One region of the Escherichia sp. E4742 genome, then DNA from elsewhere that is predicted to be linked to it. Evidence: riboswitches for the same ligand, from Rfam matches in the RefSeq annotation. Region 1 holds a riboswitch; each other region holds the start of a gene.

Region 1 (4,164 bases):
GCCGATAATTTTCCTCGCTCTTCTACGTCCAGCACGGCAGGGAAATCGCCGTGGGCAAAATCCACCGTTTGCAGAAATAATCTGGCCTGAACTGAAGCGGATACCGACGGAGAAAAATAGTGATACGCCCCACGCAGCAGGCCATTTTCACGGCTCCTTTGCCAGTTGCGCGAAAAATACGGGTCAACCAGCTTTTCGCCTTCCGTAGCCTTAATAAAAGCAAACTGTAAGCGGATACCGTTGTCGCGCATTTTTGCGACACGCTGCCAGTCGATCCGTTCCTGCCAGCGTGAAACATCAATACCATGAATGGTGTAATTGGCAGGAATGCGAATAGCGAAAGATTTGACCGGGCGATAACCATAAAAGTGGATGTAGTCTTTAATCTGAATTGCTGTCGAATAGAAATAATTCATCGTCTGGCGGGGATGAATCGCAACGATGGAAATTAGCCCCAGAGCGCATATCAAAGCGGTGAATTTTTTTCGACTGGCGATTCTTAGCTGCATTGGTTTCATCCCTGAATTTCAGCGCGAAAAAGCTGAAAAATGCCAAAGCAGCTATAGTACGGTGCTCACCACCAGGCGTGAAAGTGGTGAACCGGACCAATCCCGTGGCCAACTTCCAGTGTGTCTGCCTGCGCTAACGCCGCAGAAAGCCAGCTTTTTGCCTCCTGTACGGTGTCAGCCCAGTTTGTATGGCGCGGGCGTAGTGCAGCCAGCGCCGCAGAGAGGGTACAACCGGTGCCGTGGGTGTTTTTGGTCATAATACGCGGTGCGGTAAACCGTTGTTCACCTTCGCGGGTAAACAGCCAGTCCGGGCTTTGCTCATCATCCAGATGACCGCCTTTCATCAGCACTGCGCCACAGCCCATCGCCAATAATTCACGTCCCTGTTCCAGCATTTCCTGTTCGTTACGCGCGTGTGGCGCGTCGAGCAAGGCGGCAGCTTCGGGCAAGTTTGGTGTTATTAATGAAACCTGTGGCAATAATCGACCGCGCAGCGTGGCAACCGCCGAAGGTGAAAGCAGCGGATCGCCGCTTTTTGCCAGCATAACGGTATCCAGCACCACGTTTTGGATCTGATAACGTTGCAGCCGTTCTGCCACCGCTTCAACGATATCGGTTTCCGCCAACATACCGATTTTGGTGGTGTCTATTCGCACATCGCTGAACACCGAATCAAGCTGGGCGGCGACAAAATCAGGCTCAATGCGATACACCGACTGTACGCCACGGGTATTTTGCGCCACCAGTGCAGTAATAACGGAGCAACCATAAGCGCCAAGTGCCGAGAAGGTTTTAAGGTCGGCCTGAATTCCTGCACCGCCGCTCGGGTCAGTACCTGCTATCGTCAGAGCGTTAATCCGTTTCATGCCTGTACCTCCTGCGTCAGCTGCCAGAGCGCGTCAAGGAAATGTGGAACAAAACTACCCGGCCCCTCGCTTCTGGCGACTGCGCGTTCTCCGGCTTGTTTCATCCAGTGACAGGCAGATGCGATATTTTCCAGCGTATCACCCGATAATGCACAACTGGCGGCGACGACTGCCGATAATGCACAGCCAGTTCCTACCACTTTGGTCATTAACGGATCGCCGCCGTGAATGCCAACGGTGCGACGACCATCGGTAACATAATCTACCTCGCCAGTGACCACGACGACTGCGCCAGTTTCCCGTGCCAGAGTTTGTGCAGCGGGCAACGCGTTAGCTACGTCGTCAGTGGTATCCACACCACGTCCACTATTAGCAATGCCAGCTAATGCAATGATTTCCGAAGCATTACCGCGTATCGCTGTCGGTTTAAAAGATAAAAGTTCATGACAAAAACAGCGGCGATAATCGAGCGCACCAACCGCAACCGGATCAAGTGTCCAGGGCGTTTGTGATCGTGTTGCCTGCTCAACGGCGGCACGCATCGCCTGCGCACGTGGCTGCGTCAGTGTGCCAACGTTAATCAACAAGGCACTGGCGATGGCCGCAAACTGACTGGCCTCTTCGGTTTCAATAACCATCGCTGGCGATGCACCGAGCGCCAGTAAAGTATTGGCAGTAAAGGTTTGCACCACATCATTGGTCATGCAGTGCACAAGGGGAGAGTGTTGGTGAAAGAGGTGTAACGCGTGCGCAGATTGCGCGGAACTCAGCAGGTCGACTTGCATAGTTTGCTCCTGCCATAACGTGAAGAAGCAATGACCTGATGGTCTGTGACTTCCCTACGCTGGCATTATCCAGATCAGGTGATACGGGTATTTCTCAGCCTTCACGCAGAAGGGCACCCCGAGTCGTTTGGTTGCGATAATGAATCGCAGAGGAGGATGTTAATGTCCGGCGCGCGCGTTGTAAACGAGGAAAAACAGCAGTATTGCAATAACGGTACGAAACTATTTGATATACGAATCCAGCACCTTAAGAACAACATCCAGGTCTTCTTCACGCTTTAGCTCATCGCCCTGGTGAACGATGTGTTCCGTTAGATGACCTTTAATCACTTCCCGCATCAGGCCGTTTACCGCACCACGAATGGCGGCAATCTGTTGTAGAACGGCAGCGCATTCATGCGGCTCGTCGAGCATTTTCTTGAGCGCGACGACCTGTCCCTGAATCTTGCTGGCGCGCGCTTTCAGTTTCTGTTTATCACGGATGGTATGAGACATGGCAAAACCTGGTTAACAAGATCATGGAAAATCATAGCACTATTAATCTACTGGGGGGTAGTATCATGTACTGGGGGGGAGTAGAATCAGGACGCCGAATTAATACTAAGAATTATTATCATGACCGAATTTACCACTCTTCTTCAGCAAGGAAACGCCTGGTTTTTCATTCCCAGCGCCATCTTACTTGGTGCGCTTCATGGCCTGGAGCCGGGGCACTCAAAAACGATGATGGCGGCGTTTATCATCGCCATTAAAGGTACGATTAAACAGGCAGTGATGCTTGGACTGGCCGCAACCATTTCGCATACGGCAGTAGTCTGGTTGATTGCTTTTGGTGGGATGGTGATCAGCAAACGCTTTACTGCACAGTCAGCGGAGCCGTGGCTTCAGTTGATTTCCGCGGTGATCATTATTGGCACCGCGTTCTGGATGTTCTGGCGCACCTGGCGAGGTGAACAAAACTGGCTGGAGAATATGCATGAGCACCACCATCATGACCATCATCACGACCACAACCACGAGCATGATCATCATCACGAACATGGTCAGAGCGACGAGTATCAGGATGCTCATGCGCTGGCCCATGCCAGTGACATTAAACGACGCTTTGATGGTAGAGAGGTCACCAACTGGCAAATTTTGCTGTTTGGCTTAACCGGCGGGCTTATCCCCTGCCCTGCGGCAATAACAGTGTTGTTGATTTGCATTCAGTTGAAAGCCCTCACATTGGGTGCAACTCTGGTCGTCAGTTTCAGCATCGGCCTGGCAATAACGCTGGTCACCGTAGGCGTTGGCGCAGCAATCAGTGTTCAGCAGGTTGCAAAACGCTGGAGCGGATTTAACACTCTCGCTAAACGCGCCCCCTATTTTTCCAGTCTGTTAATTGGTTTAGTCGGGTTGTATATGGGAGTGCATGGCTTTATGGGTATTATGAGATAAAACAATCACCTGGGCTTCGTTATCCCTTTAGCCCAGGATGATTCTTAAATCAGCTTATTCCGCTCACTTCTCGCTCAATGAGGATGCTTTTGCTGCATCCTTTCATTTACACTTTTTACGAAATCATGGGATCACTAACAAAATATCGCTTGTCGGTTATATTGTATGACAGGAAAGATATGCGACTGATTTTACTGATCCCCAACGTGGAGAGTATATGACCATAAGAAATAAGTTATTGTTGGGTGCGCTGTTGCTGGCAACCAGCGTAGCGTGGGCCGCGCCGGCCACTGCGGGTTCGACCAATGCCTCTGGAATTTCAAAGTATGAGTTGAGTAGTTTCATTGCTGACTTCAAGCATTTCAAGCCAGGCGATACCGTTCCAGAGATGTACCGCACCGATGAGTACAACATTAAGCAGTGGCAGTTGCGTAACCTGCCCGCACCTGACGCCGGAACCCACTGGACCTATATGGGTGGCGCATATGTGTTGATCAACGACACTGACGGTAAAATCATTAAAGCCTACGATGGCGAAATATTTTACCATCGCTAAAAAAAGCCCCC
Region 2 (4,164 bases), 2.3 Mb from region 1:
GTAGATTGCAAATCTTCCTGCCCCAAATGGACGCCATATGCCTGATGCTTAATCGCCAGCCGCCAGTAATCGTTGATAAACAGCCGCGCGTTATAGCGGCGGCCCAGCGCAATTGCCGCTACTACATCGGCTTCCACCTCTTCATCGCGCTGATCTTTGATGCGTAGCTGGAGAGTACGTACGCCTGCATCCAACAGACGTTCGATCCACTGTACGCTGTCCACCACCGGGTACAGTCCTAAACGAAAAGGTACAGGAGGAAAATCAGGTTGATACATCACGCTTCCTCCTTACACAGGTAGATTTCTCCGCCTCTGGCGCGGAAGTTCTCCGACATATCCGCCATTCCCACTTCAATAGTTTGCGCGGCGGCGTAATCGCGCACTTCCTGACTGATTTTCATCGAGCAGAATTTCGGCCCACACATGGAGCAAAAATGGGCGACTTTGCCGGATTCTTGCGGCAGGGTTTCATCGTGATAAGCGCGGGCGGTAAACGGATCGAGGGCCAGATTAAACTGGTCTTCCCAGCGAAATTCGAAGCGGGCTTTCGACATGGCGTTATCGCGAATTTGCGCGCCCGGATGCCCTTTCGCCAGATCAGCGGCGTGGGCGGCAATCTTATAGGTGATAAGCCCCTGCTTAACATCTTCTTTATTGGGCAGACCCAGGTGCTCTTTCGGCGTTACGTAACAGAGCATCGCGCAGCCAAACCAGCCGATCATCGCCGCGCCAATCCCCGACGTGAAGTGGTCATAGCCCGGCGCGATATCGGTAGTCAGCGGCCCGAGGGTATAGAAGGGCGCTTCATGGCAGTGCTCTAACTCCTCGGTCATATTGCGGCGGATCATCTGCATCGGTACATGCCCAGGACCTTCAATCATCACCTGCACGTCATATTCCCAGGCGATTTTGGTCAGTTCGCCCAGCGTATGCAGCTCGGCAAACTGCGCTTCATCGTTGGCGTCCTGAATAGAACCGGGGCGCAGGCCGTCGCCCAACGACAGCGAAACGTCATAGGCGGCGCAGATTTCACAAATTTCGCGGAAGTGTTGATAGAGGAAATTTTCCTGATGATGGGAGAGGCACCATTTCGCCATAATCGAACCACCGCGCGACACAATACCGGTCAGGCGTTTAGCGGTCATTGGCACGTAGCGCAGCAGCACGCCCGCATGAATCGTGAAGTAATCCACGCCCTGTTCGGCCTGTTCCAGCAGCGTGTCGCGGAACGCTTCCCAGGTAAGATCTTCGGCGATCCCGTTAACCTTCTCCAGCGCCTGGTAGATCGGCACAGTACCGATCGGCACCGGGCTGTTACGCAAAATCCACTCGCGGGTTTCGTGAATATAGCGACCAGTGGAAAGATCCATCACGGTATCCGCTCCCCAGCGAGTGGACCATACCAGCTTTTCCACTTCTTCTTCGATGGAAGAGGTGACCGCCGAGTTGCCGATATTGGCGTTAACTTTTACCAGGAAGTTGCGACCAATAATCATCGGCTCCGATTCCGGATGATTAATGTTGGCCGGGATAATCGCACGTCCGGCAGCAACTTCATCACGGACAAATTCCGCAGTGATATTTTCCGGCAGACGTGCGCCAAAGCTCATTCCCGGATGCTGGTGGCGTAAAACTTCGCTACGGATGCGCTCGCGACCCATATTTTCGCGAATGGCGATGAACTCCATCTCCGGCGTGATGATACCCTGGCGGGCATAGTGCAGTTGTGTGACGCGGCGCCCTGCTTTGGCGCGTTTTGGCGTTAATACGCCGCTAAAACGCAGCTCGTCGAGGCCATCATCTGCCAGCCGCGCTTTAGTGTAATCGGAACTGCGCACGGTGAGTTCTTCGGTATCGCCGCGTGCGTCGATCCACGGCTGGCGCAGTTTTGCCAGCCCTTGCTGCACGTTAATGGCGATCTGCGGATCGCCATACGGGCCGGAGGTGTCGTAGACCGGAATCGCTTCGTTTTCTTCGTACTGCAGCTGTTCTTTGCTGCCGCCAATTAGTGTCGGGCTAAGCTGGATCTCACGCATCGGCACGCGCACGCCGGGGTGTGTGCCAGTGATGTAAATGCGTTTTGAGTTAGGAAAGGCGGTGCCTTCCAGGGTGTCGATAAAATGTTGCGCCTGGGCGCGTTGTTCGCGGCGGGTCAGTTTTGTTGCAGACATAGCTCATTCCAAAAGTTAAGGACGTGGCTTGTCAGACGACGGATGAAGCAAGAGACGATCGCGCAAAGGCGATGCGATAGCAGATTAACTCTTGTTCCCTTCGCAGGTATTAGCCTGATCAGGTTCCGCGGATCCCGAATAAACGGTCTCAGCCAGTTAAGGCACTCCGACAAGAAATTAGCCCCGAAAACGGGGCGTTGAATGTAAATTACGCGTTAACAGCGCAGAACTCAAGCAAGATGTTTGACGCGGGCGGCGTCAAGCACCAGCAGAATCAGCTTATCTTCCAGCACAAAGCGTGCTTCCAGCGCCTCGCCGATGTCAGATAAAACCTGTTGAAACTCAAGGTAATTATCATGATCGATGGCGGTTTCCAGGCTGGAATCGTAGTAATCCATAATCTGTTGTGTATTGGCTTCCAGTTGCGGCCAAATCTTCGCGGCATGAGCAAGCTGCCCGTTGCCTTCCAGTTTATGCAGAATGCGTTCATAAATACTGAAATGTCCGGCAGACAGATAATCGACCAGACTCTGGCAAAAATCATCAAGGGCTTTTTCATTCAGCCTCATGTACGATTCTTTGCCAGGCTTAATGCCAACCAGATTGTAGTAAGCCACGAGCAGATGCTTACGTACATGTAGCCAGCGATCAACCAGTTTGTTACTTCCTCTGACGTGCTCCGTCAGGTTATCGAGCTGGTTAAGCATGATTGACTCCGCAAGTTTGTATTCAAAAACTGCTCAGTGAGAAATGTAAAAACCATGTTAAACATGCCAGTGATGCAAAGGTAGTGCAAGAGCTATGGATCGTATAATTGAAAAATTAGATCACGGCTGGTGGGTCGTCAGTCATGAGCAAAAATTATGGTTGCCGAAGGGTGAATTGCCATATGGCACAGCGGCAAATTTTGATCTTGTGGGCCAGCGCGCACTACAAATCGGCGAATGGCAGGGAGAACCTGTTTGGCTAGTGCAACAGCAGCGTCGCCATGATATGGGCTCGGTGCGCCAGGTCATTGATCTGGACGTAGGGCTGTTTCAATTAGCCGGACGTGGTGTGCAACTGGCGGAGTTTTATCGCTCGCATAAATACTGCGGTTACTGCGGGCATGAAATGTACCCAAGCAAAACCGAATGGGCGATGCTGTGCAGCCACTGCCGTGAGCGTTATTACCCGCAAATCGCACCCTGCATTATTGTTGCCATCCGTCGTGATGATTCGATCCTTCTCGCCCAGCATACCCGCCATCGTAACGGTGTCCATACGGTACTCGCCGGATTCGTCGAAGTGGGCGAAACTCTCGAACAGGCAGTCGCGCGGGAAGTGATGGAAGAGAGTGGCATCAAAGTCAAAAACTTGCGTTACGTGACTTCCCAGCCGTGGCCGTTTCCTCAGTCATTAATGACTGCGTTTATGGCGGACTATGACAGCGGCGACATCGTGATCGACCCGAAAGAATTGCTCGAGGCGAACTGGTATCGCTATGACGATTTGCCGTTACTTCCACCGCCCGGCACCGTAGCGCGCCGTCTGATAGAAGATACGGTGGCGATGTGTCGGGCAGAGTATGAGTGATGATACACTGACCGCCTGACGCACTAAGGAACAGCCAAAATGACCGAACTTAAAAACGATCGTTATCTGCGGGCGCTGCTGCGCCAGCCCGTTGATGTCACTCCAGTATGGATGATGCGCCAGGCGGGTCGCTATCTACCAGAATATAAAGCCACGCGCGCTCAGGCGGGCGATTTTATGTCGCTGTGCAAAAACGCCGAACTGGCGTGCGAAGTGACTTTGCAACCGCTGCGTCGCTATCCGCTGGATGCGGCAATCCTCTTTTCCGATATCCTCACCGTTCCGGACGCGATGGGGTTAGGGCTCTATTTTGAAGTCGGAGAAGGCCCGCGTTTTACCACACCAGTCACCTGCAAAGCTGACGTCGATAAACTGCCAATTCCGGACCCGGAAGATGAGCTGGGTTACGTGATGAA
Region 3 (4,164 bases), 2.2 Mb from region 1:
TGTCCGCAAATCAGTATTCAGAATCACTCCCCTCCCACTGCATCAGTTCTTCAAGCATGGCTAAACGCTGTGGAACGCTTAACCAACGCAGCCAGCACAACGTCGCTATCGCGGTAAAATAGTGCTGATAAAACTGACGCATGGGGCACCTCCTTGCTTCATCGTTAGGAATTATTGACTTAATATAGGGAAAATAAAATTGCTGACTTTTGCGCAGGAGTTCCCCTTTTATGCCATCTGCTCGTCTGCAACAACAGTTCATCCGCCTGTGGCAATGCTGCGAGGGTAAATCGCAGGAGACAACGCTGAACGAACTGGCGGAGTTATTGAGCTGCTCCCGCCGTCATATGCGCACCCTGCTCAACACCATGCAGGATCGCGGCTGGCTGACGTGGGAAGCGGAAGTCGGGCGCGGCAAACGCTCGCGTTTAACGTTTCTCTATACCGGGCTGGCGCTACAACAACAGCGAGCGGAAGACCTGCTGGAACAGGATCGCATCGACCAGTTGGTGCAGTTAGTCGGTGATAAAACCGCCGTGCGGCAAATGCTGGTTTCTCATCTGGGGCGTAGCTTCCGCCAGGGGCGGCATATCCTGCGCGTCCTCTATTATCGCCCGTTGCGCAACCTGCTGCCTGGCAGCGCATTACGCCGTTCCGAAACGCATATTGCCCGGCAAATCTTCAGTGCGTTAACCCGAATAAATGAGGAAAATGGGGAACTGGAGGCGGACATCGCCCACCACTGGCAGCAAATTTCCCCACTCCACTGGCGCTTCTTTTTGCGCCCCGGGATCCATTTTCATCATGGTCGTGAACTGGAAATGGACGACGTGATTGCCTCTTTGAAACGGATCAATACGCTGCCGCTCTATTCCCACATTGCTGAAATTGTATCGCCGACGCCCTGGACGCTGGATATTCATCTCACTCAGCCAGACCGCTGGTTGCCGTTACTGCTGGCGCAAGTTCCGGCGATGATCCTGCCGCGTGAATGGGAAACCCTCAGCAACTTTGCCAGTCATCCGATCGGCACCGGTCCGTATGCGGTAATGCGTAACAGCGCCAATCAACTGAAAATTCAGGCATTCGACGACTTCTTTGGTTATCGGGCATTAATCGACGAAGTTAACGTCTGGGTTCTGCCGGAAATTGCCGATGAACCCGCTGGAGGCCTGATGCTGAAAGGGCCGCAGGGCGAGGAAAAAGAGATTGAAAGTCGCCTTGAAGAAGGTTGCTACTATCTACTGTTCGACAGTCGCACCCATCGCGGGGCGAATCAGCAAGTCAGAGACTGGATAAGCTATGTACTTTCGCCGACCAATCTGGTTTATTTCGCCGAGGAACAGTACCAGCAACTGTGGTTTCCGGCCTATGGGCTGCTCCCCCGCTGGCACCATGCCCGCCCAACACATTGCGAAAAACCTGCCGGGCTGGAACATCTCACCCTGACCTTTTATCAGGATCACATTGAACATCGGGTGATTGCCAGGATCATGCAGCAGATTCTGGCAAGTCACCAGGTCACGCTGGAAATCAAAGAGATCAGCTACGATCAGTGGCACGAAGGTGAGATCGAAAGCGACATCTGGCTTAACAGCGCCAACTTTACGCTGCCGCTGGATTTTTCGCTGTTCGCGCACTTGTGCGAAGTACCGCTGCTACAACACTGTATTCCTCTCGACTGGCAAGCCGACGCCGCACGCTGGCGCAATGGCGAGATGAATCTGGCGAACTGGTGCCAGCAACTGGTCGCCAGTAAAGCAATGGTACCGTTGATCCACCACTGGCTGATTATTCAGGGGCAACGCAGTATGCGCGGCCTGCGCATGAACACCCTCGGCTGGTTCGATTTTAAATCAGCGTGGTTTGCGCCACCGGATCCATGATTGCTGGTTGATAACAAAATCACTACACTAACGCCGTTCTCAACGGGGTGCCACGCGGACGCGTGCGCTGAGAAAATACCCGTCGAACCTGATCCGGATAACGCCGGCGAAGGGATTTGAGGCTCCTTCTCAAGTCCTTTGCCACTCTTTTTTGAGGTGCAAAGTGTTAAAAAAATGTCTTCCCCTGCTGTTGCTGTGCACAGCGCCTGTTTTCGCTAAACCCGTTCTGACTGTTTATACCTACGATTCCTTCGCCGCCGACTGGGGGCCTGGTCCGGTGGTCAAAAAAGCCTTTGAAGCCGACTGTAATTGCGAACTGAAACTGGTGGCGCTGGAAGATGGCGTTTCGCTTCTCAACCGTCTACGGATGGAAGGCAAAAACAGTAAAGCCGATGTGGTGCTGGGGCTGGATAACAACCTGTTAGACGCCGCCAGCAAAACCGGATTGTTTGCCAAAAGCGGTGTGGCAGCGGATGCAGTAAACGTTCCCGGCGGCTGGAATAATGACACTTTCGTACCGTTTGATTACGGCTACTTCGCCTTCGTCTATGACAAAAACAAACTGAAAAATCCGCCGCAAAGCCTGAAGGAGCTGGTTGAGAGCGATCAAAACTGGCGAGTGATTTATCAGGATCCGCGCACCAGTACGCCGGGGCTTGGCCTGCTGTTGTGGATGCAAAAAGTCTATGGCGATGACGCCCCGCAAGCCTCGCAGAAGCTGGCGAAGAAAACCATCACAGTCACCAAAGGCTGGAGCGAAGCCTATGGCCTGTTTTTAAAAGGTGAAAGCGATCTGGTACTGAGCTACACCACCTCTCCGGCTTATCACATTCTCGAAGAGAAGAAAGATAACTACGCCGCTGCGAACTTCAGCGAAGGTCACTATCTGCAAGTGGAAGTTGCCGCCCGCACCGCTGCCAGCAAGCAGCCGGAGCTGGCGCAAAAATTCCTCCAGTTTATGGTTTCTCCGGCTTTCCAGAATGCGATTCCAACTGGCAACTGGATGTATCCGGTGGCAAACGTCACGCTGCCTGCCGGGTTTGAACAATTGACCAAACCAGCAACCACGCTGGAGTTCTCGCCAGCCGAAGTGGCGGCACAACGTCAGGCATGGATTAGCGAATGGCAACGCGCCGTCAGCCGTTAATTCCCGGCTGGTTAATTCCAGGTGTAAGCGCCGCTACGCTTGTGGTGGCGGTTGCACTGGCGGCGTTTCTCGCCCTGTGGTGGAACGCGCCGCAGGGTGACTGGGCGGCAATCTGGCAGGACAGCTACCTGTGGCATGTGGTGCGCTTCTCCTTCTGGCAGGCGTTTCTCTCGGCGTTGCTCTCTGTCGTACCCGCAATATTCCTTGCCCGCGCGCTTTATCGCAGGCGCTTTCCGGGACGGCTGGCGCTGTTGCGTCTGTGCGCAATGACCTTGATCCTCCCGGTGCTGGTCGCCGTTTTCGGCATTCTTAGCGTCTATGGCCGCCAGGGCTGGCTGGCATCGCTCTGGCAATCGCTTGGTCTGGAGTGGACATTTTCGCCCTACGGCCTGCAAGGCATTTTGCTGGCGCATGTATTTTTTAATCTGCCGATGGCGAGCCGCTTATTACTCCAGGCACTGGAAAACATTCCCGGGGAACAACGTCAGCTTGCCGCCCAGCTTGGGATGCGCGGCTGGCATTTTTTCCGCTTCGTCGAATGGCCGTGGTTACGGCGCCAAATCCCGCCGGTTGCTGCGCTTATCTTTATGCTCTGTTTCGCCAGCTTCGCCACCGTGTTGTCGCTGGGCGGCGGTCCGCAAGCAACGACTATCGAGCTGGCTATTTATCAGGCGCTGAGTTACGACTACGATCCCGCCCGCGCGGCGATGCTGGCGCTGATCCAGATGGTGTGCTGTCTCGGTCTGGTGCTGCTGAGTCAGCGATTGAGTAAGGCCATTGCGCCTGGCACCACGCTGCTGCAAGGTTGGCGCGACCCGGACGATCGTCTGCATAGCCGCATTTGCGACACGGTGTTAATTGTGCTGGCGCTGCTGCTGTTGCTGCCACCGTTACTGGCGGTGATTGTCGATGGGGTAAATCGCCAATTGCCGGAAGTGCTGGCACAACCGGTGCTGTGGCAGGCGTTGTGGACCTCGTTGCGTATTGCGCTGTCGGCAGGCGTATTGTGCGTAGTGCTGACCATGATGCTGCTATGGAGCAGTCGCGAACTGCGGGCGCGGCAAAAAATGCTGGCGGGTCAGGCGCTGGAGATAAGCGGCATGTTGATCCTCGCCATGCCGGGGATTGTGC

What was found. A riboswitch is a leader RNA that binds a small molecule or an ion and turns the genes downstream of it on or off. The one in region 1 is predicted to bind thiamine pyrophosphate.
Region 2: another riboswitch for thiamine pyrophosphate. It lies ahead of thiC (phosphomethylpyrimidine synthase ThiC); the one in region 1 lies ahead of thiM (hydroxyethylthiazole kinase).
Region 3: another riboswitch for thiamine pyrophosphate. It lies ahead of thiB (thiamine ABC transporter substrate binding subunit); the one in region 1 lies ahead of thiM (hydroxyethylthiazole kinase).

What each region holds. Positions count from the first base shown of each region.
Region 1 covers NZ_CP040443.1:120,940-125,103, forward strand. Annotated here, with positions in the region: gene FEM44_RS00725 (glycoside hydrolase family 25 protein) at 1-509, opposite strand, end outside; gene thiD (bifunctional hydroxymethylpyrimidine kinase/phosphomethylpyrimidine kinase) at 575-1,375, opposite strand; gene thiM (hydroxyethylthiazole kinase) at 1,372-2,160, opposite strand; TPP riboswitch at 2,195-2,291, opposite strand; gene rcnR (Ni(II)/Co(II)-binding transcriptional repressor RcnR) at 2,383-2,655, opposite strand; gene FEM44_RS00745 (nickel/cobalt efflux protein RcnA) at 2,776-3,597, shown strand; gene rcnB (Ni(II)/Co(II) efflux transporter accessory subunit RcnB) at 3,815-4,153, shown strand.
Region 2 covers NZ_CP040443.1:2,406,629-2,410,792, forward strand. Annotated here, with positions in the region: gene thiE (thiamine phosphate synthase) at 1-278, opposite strand, end outside; gene thiC (phosphomethylpyrimidine synthase ThiC) at 278-2,173, opposite strand; TPP riboswitch at 2,252-2,352, opposite strand; gene FEM44_RS11710 (Rsd/AlgQ family anti-sigma factor) at 2,404-2,880, opposite strand; gene nudC (NAD(+) diphosphatase) at 2,975-3,748, shown strand; gene hemE (uroporphyrinogen decarboxylase) at 3,788-4,164, shown strand, end outside.
Region 3 covers NZ_CP040443.1:3,042,236-3,046,399, reverse strand. Annotated here, with positions in the region: gene sgrT (glucose uptake inhibitor SgrT) at 11-142, opposite strand; gene sgrR (DNA-binding transcriptional regulator SgrR) at 231-1,886, shown strand; TPP riboswitch at 1,920-2,019, shown strand; gene thiB (thiamine ABC transporter substrate binding subunit) at 2,050-3,033, shown strand; gene thiP (thiamine/thiamine pyrophosphate ABC transporter permease ThiP) at 3,009-4,164, shown strand, end outside.